2 regions of the Periweissella cryptocerci genome follow, and region 1 is predicted to be linked to the other one. Evidence: predicted binding sites of a transcription regulator. Region 1 holds the regulator's gene; the other holds the start of a gene.

Region 1 (3,217 bases):
GTATGCCGATAATGGCTTTGACACGAGCGAAGTAGTGGTTGGTAAGTGGCAGATTCACAACGATGAATTAGAGTTGCGTTATCATAAAGCCGGTTATGCGGCAGCCTACAATTATGGTGGGAAAGACTTACAACAAGCGAAGCCTTACCAAGGTTACGCAATCAAAATCAACGAGCATACTGGTGCCCGTTTAGATGCGCCTGGAGCCAAGCAAACAAAACTACCAGATTTTGATATTCGTGCTAATGTCTTAGATAAGCAAATGTACTTACAAGGTGCGAATAACGCTAAGCGGGAAGGTATGTCTGAAAGTGACGGACAGGCGGTTGCTTCATTAAGCTACTACAAAAAAGCAATAACCCGACAAATTAATAAGCAAGTAAAACAGACAATTAAAACGATGACCGACACGCAAGCATTGAGTGCGGCGCTGATTGGCTATCGTGATAACACTAAGGCTAACAAACACATCGTTGCCAAGTTAGAATCAGAAATTAATAGCAAACAAAAACTAGTTGTAACCAAAAAAGACGATACGTGGTTGATTGCTTTGGATGACAAAGACAAACACCCATTTTTGGCGGTAAAACGTGATGTTAACAATTTCGCTTATGCACCGGTACATGTCCAAAAGAAAAAGAAAAAAGTAGTGCTTAAAGTTGGTGAATTTAGTAATCAGGTGAAGTTTGACTTGGCTAAATTTATTCCGACGTATATCTTACAAGAATCAGATAATCAAGCGCACTTGGATGATTATCGCCAAGTTCAAAAACTAATCAAACTCAAATAAAGTAAGCTGATACTGTGCCTAATTTTTACCCATGGGCAGCTGACTTCAAAGAGGACTGAATAGTAAGTCTTCTGCTCCCAAACTCGATTTTGCCTTCTAACAAAGGTTGAAATCGAGTTTTTTGTCGTGGACAACTGCAATTTTGGGGACGGTTTGGAATTCTTGATATTAGGGGCTAAATTTTTTTCTAGCGTGGTGCGCCAAGTAATTTACTGGCATGTAGTGGTCAAGTTTATTCACTCCCACGTCAGCTGAAATTAATGGTTAATTTTACATGAAATATCGAACAATCCAGCGAGGTGTGTACTAGTATTTTCTGTTATACTAGATGTAATATTAAATTTAATTATTTGGTGTTTACAACTAAACCAAATTGGAAAAGTAGAAAGGTGATTGCCCAATGCAATGTCCTAATTGTCAGTATAACGATACCCGTGTGGTTGATAGTCGGCCCGCCGATGAAGGACGTTCAATTCGTCGTCGTCGTGAATGCCCAAAGTGTGGTACCCGCTTTACAACGTTTGAACGAACTGAAACAACGCCTTTATTTGTTATCAAAAATGACGGCTCACGCGAAGAATTCAAGGGGGAAAAACTCCTCCGCGGATTAGTGCGCGCCGCTGAAAAACGTCCAATCAAGAGTGATCGCCTGATGCAAGTTGTCGCTCAAGTTGAAAAAGATTTACGTAAACTCGGTGAAAGTGAAGTTACCAGCCAGATTATTGGTGAGTATGCGTTGAAATATTTAAAGGATATTGATGAAATTGCCTATATTCGTTTTTCAAGTGTATACAAGCACTTTGACAGTGTTGAAGTGTTCTTAAATGAGCTTCAAGAAATTGTTGGCAATGATAAAACTAAGAAAGATTGATTAGGTGAAAAATGAGTGGAGAAGCACGGCAATTGAATCCAATGAGTGGCTTTATTTTGTCGGAAGCCGCTTATTTAAGTGACTTTGATCGGCAAGTTTTGACGTATTTATATCAGCCAATTATTGGCCCAAATGCAATGGCGTTATTCAATACTTTTTGGACATTGTTGGATGAACAGCCACGATTAGCTAACCGTCGCCGGCACAGTGATTTAATGAACCTAGTTAGTTTGAGTCCGCAAGCAATCGTCGAAGCGCGAGGACGGTTAGAAGCAGTCGACTTAATTCACACATGGCATAATTCGGATGCGTTGGGTGAATTTTACGTTTACGAAATGCACGCCCCATTACTACCAGATCAGTTTTTCAGTGACGAATTGATGAGTGTGCTCTTGATTGATGCAGTTGGTAGCCAAGCATATAAAACGCTCCAAGCAAAGTTTCGCTTACGCCGACTATTAGATTTTAAGGGTGAGGATATTTCGCAAAGCATGCTCGATGTTTTTCATTTGAGTTCGGCAGCATTTAATCAAGCGGCTGATTTAATGGATGAAAACGTTTCCCGCCAAGTTAGCGCACAAACGAATCAAGCAATTTTTAGTGATACAACGGATAGTCATTTTGATTTTGAATTGCTACTAGATACGCTGCAAAGTACTGGCTTGACGGCCGCACAGCTCGCACCATATCGTAATTTAATTATTTCTGAAAACATGGTGTATGGTGTGAACGAATTAGCACTTGCCAACATTATCCGGCAAACGATGAACTTCGATACGCATGAAATCAATGAATTAGCGCTTAAGCAGGCGGTGTCAGATATGTATAAAACACAACGGCAAACTACCGCCAAAGCCGAAGTTGAACAAGTACCAGCTACACCAAGCGAAAAAACTGAAACGCCAACAACCACGGCATTACCAGCGACGGTGCAAAAAATTGTGCAAGAAGCCAAAGACCTCTCGCCAGTTGAATTTTTAAATAGTATCAAGACAGCCCGCCATGGATTTGTGACCGCTAATGAAGAAAAAACGATTACTGATTTAGTTGAGCATAATGTGTTACCAATGGAAGTGATTAACATTTTGACATATTATGTCTTGGTCGGAATGAAGAACGATAACTTAACGCGGACGTATTACAACTCGATTGCCAATAGTTTGGGACAACATAAAATTATGACTGCGGAAGCTGCGTTGGCCGATATTGCCAAGTTCAATGAAGAACGCGCAGCGAAGAGTAAAAGTCGTGCTAATAATGGTAATTACCGGCGGACACCACGGAAAGTGGAAACCACGCCAACTTATGAAAAAACAGCAGAACAACAAAAAACACCGGCTGAAATTGCCGCCCAAAAGGCTGCAGCTGAGGCGCGCATGGAGCGTTTACGTGCTTCACGGGCACAAAATAATGAAAATTAACGAACGAAATGAGGAAACCCGATGCAAAATTTAGGGGCAAGTATGCAAGCATACTTTAATAAACATGCAAATAATTTTGCTAAAGCCAACGAAGCAATCCAAGCGGCTTTTGCGGATGCCGATGTACAGAGCTTT
Region 2 (3,217 bases), 1.2 Mb from region 1:
GCTAACTTTTTTATGATACTAAAATTTTCTTTGGATCACCATAAATCATTGTTTCAAGCATTGGGACTACTTCGTCCAAACCTAACTGTTCCCATAAGTCTGGTAATGACTCATGGTGTAAGTTACCAACGCCGTTCGCAATTTTTGACTTGGTGCAAGTCGCAACGGGCCAATCCGTCTCGCCAACTAAATAACTTTGTCGTTCAAGTCGAATTGGATCATTATCAACTAATTGTAGCGCTTCATTAAATACTGCCTCGGTCGTACTATACTCAGCCAATAAGACTGCATAGACGGCGCCGTTAAGTGTCCAAGTTGCTTCTCGTACTAAACGAGTACAACGGGCAACTTGTTCTTGTGCGCGCACTAAGTACTGCATTGCTCCTTCTTCATCACCACGATAATTCAGTTGAATCGCTTGCTGTGTTAATTTATTCGTCCGTGTCGCTAACAGCTGAATTTGATCAGCATGTGCTTCGACTTCCGTTTTCGCCGTACCAACGTTAATGAATGCTTCTTTCATCGCTGCATTTTTTTCCATGCGGTGTAAGAATTTGACAACCTTTAGCATTCGGCGCACTATAACCGTCATTAATTCACCACGATCAACGGCCACTTGCACACTCTTTTGTAAGATTGCGAGCTCCTTGTCGCACGCTTCCAAGTCAAATTGCACACCGTCAACAAATGTATCCACCTGATTATAATGTGAGCGCAACTCTTCAATTCGGGCTGATTTATCATTTAACACACGGTGTAAGGCGACGACTTGCTGCCATTGCCAGTCATTCAATACCAAATGATTCCGATTCGCTGCTTGCAGTAACTCTTCTGCCCGCGTACGAACACGACTACTATCCTCAGCAATCAACTCAACGGCCAATTTAAGCGCTTCTAAACTTGCCAGAATTTCAGCGTTAGTTCCGTCAATTACTAACTTGTCTAAGCGATTTTGAGCAAATTGAATATTCTTATTTTCATACAATGCCAATGGCACCCGATATTCATCAACTAATTGCAATACGTTTTGCCGCTCTTGCAAAGCACTTTGCACTGTTTGCTGTAAGTTTTTTTGCAACTCATGCAATTGATTAAATTCTAAATCATTTTTTACTAAGTAATTTTCTAAATTTTCCAATGCCACTTGAACGGCACTTTCATTATTCACAATTCCTTTTTTAGCCGTTGCAATTACTTCCGTCGCATTTGAGCGCTCAAATTCAAAGTTAGCCAATGACACTGAACATGCCTCTTTTAAGTTGGCAAATGCCACTTCTAAATTAACAATTGAGCCATCAGTTAACTCTTTACGTAACCGATTGCGTGCGGCAGCGATATCTGGTTGATTATCAACGACTACCGGAATACTTGCTAAATACCGTTCAATCTTATTTTGAATTTGGTAACGTTCCTTCAATGCCTTATCCACTAACGAAATTAACATTTCAAGCATTGAAATTGCGCTATCAAAATCTAATTGATTGGCATCTGTTAAACATTGAATCCCTTGAATCAACGTTAAAACATCAGCCTCTTGACTAATTGGTAAGTTTTGAATGTTTTCAATAATTTGTGCAGCTAAAATACCCGAATTAACTGCAGTTGGTTCTAAGTTTTTAATTCCCTCCGAAAGACTCCTTTCAATTTCTCGTACTTTTTGCAAGTTACGAAAATCGTCAGTTTCTTTCATCTTTTGTCTCCATCTTTCTTATTATCACTATTTAATTATATAACATTAAATTGACAAATACGTTCATTTCACTAAGGTTGCATGAAACGTTCACAATTACTCGCTAAGCTTCAAGAATAATTCAAACCTTTTACAGTTGTACAACTATCTTTAATTTCCAACCGCATTATATTGTAGTTGAGCCAAATTTCGGCTACAATATATAGAGTTATTTCAGGAGATAAGGTAGGGCATTATGGTGATTATTACAGCAGGTATGATTGGTGTTGGTAAGACAACACTTACAAGTTTGATTGCAGACCACATGGGGACAAAGGCTTTTTACGAACCAGTTGGTGACAATCCGGTTTTGCCACTTTACTATGGCGATCCCAAGCAATATGGATTTTTATTACAAATTTACTTCCTGAACAAGCGTTTTGGTATGATTAAAGCTGCCCTCGCAGATGACAACAACGTCTTAGACCGTTCTATCTACGAAGATGCGCTTTTCACCCAAGAAAACAACAAAGAAGGTAACATTTCAGATACTGAATTAGATGTTTACATGACTTTGTTAAATAACATGATGAATGAATTACAACAAATGCCAAAGAAAGCACCAGACTTGATGGTCTATGCTGAAACTGACTTTGCTACAATTTTGTACCGCATCAAAAAACGTGGTCGGGACTACGAACAATTTGAAGATAATCAACAATTACAAGATTACTACTTCAAGATGTGGACAGCTTACAAGGAATGGTTTGATGCCTATGACGTCTCACCTAAGCTCAAGATTGACTTACAAAAGTACGATCTTGAAGATCCTGAAAATCAACAACTCGTGCTTGCCATGATTGATGAAGAATTAGCTAAGTATCGCGATTAATATGCAGATAAACAAGTGTGACCAACGGTTTTTCCACGACCTGACCACACGTTAATAAGCCTGATTTCTACCTTGCCACAAGGAGAAATCAGGCTTATTTTGGCTCTATTCCGTCTGATGTGGGCTTTCATAAAATTGGCCACTACGTAACAGTAAATTACTTGGCGCACCACGCTGGAAGCGCATTGCCAAGCCGAAGTGCGGTCTTGGCAAACTCGGATAAGCTGGGACTCTACGGGAATAACTTCCCTAGACTCCTCATCTCATCCTCAGCGGCGACATGTGTTGCACACCCCCAATCGCGGTGTAAAGGCTGCGCCCGCCAAGTAATTTACCGCCACTTCGTTAGTTAGGCATAATGCTCAAACTAGCGAAAATAGTTGCCAACCACAAGCCTGACAAAGCTATGTTCCAGCCCCAATTCGATGGTTGAAATGTACACAAACGACAATCCCACACTAGAGTAAAGCGAACCCTTATTTTTGGAGGCAGGACAAGTTATGTCCGCTTCCCTTTTGATGTTTTTATAGTAATCTTGATTCGCGGAAGCTGTTCACTATTATTTAGCTACTAAATCTTCACGTGCATGGATCATTTCCGTAATTAAGCGATTAACTGGTAATTCCATACCGTGCTTAGTGCCTAGATTTGCAAAA

What was found. Region 1 encodes NrdR, which represses ribonucleotide reductase genes. Its sites were predicted from a motif close to ACACNATATATNGTGT; they were not measured.
Region 2: a site for NrdR is predicted at 1,884-1,899, ahead of EQG49_RS08680 (deoxynucleoside kinase). Genes of this name have one in related genera too.

What each region holds. Positions count from the first base shown of each region.
Region 1 covers NZ_CP037940.1:731,112-734,328, reverse strand. The annotation lists gene EQG49_RS03430 (hypothetical protein) at 1-790, shown strand, start outside; gene nrdR (transcriptional regulator NrdR) at 1,191-1,661, shown strand; gene EQG49_RS03420 (DnaD domain protein) at 1,673-3,082, shown strand; gene dnaI (primosomal protein DnaI) at 3,104-3,217, shown strand, end outside.
Region 2 covers NZ_CP037940.1:1,974,475-1,977,691, reverse strand. The annotation lists gene EQG49_RS08685 (hypothetical protein) at 11-1,690, opposite strand; gene EQG49_RS08680 (deoxynucleoside kinase) at 1,926-2,561, shown strand; gene EQG49_RS08675 (2-dehydropantoate 2-reductase) at 3,121-3,217, opposite strand, start outside.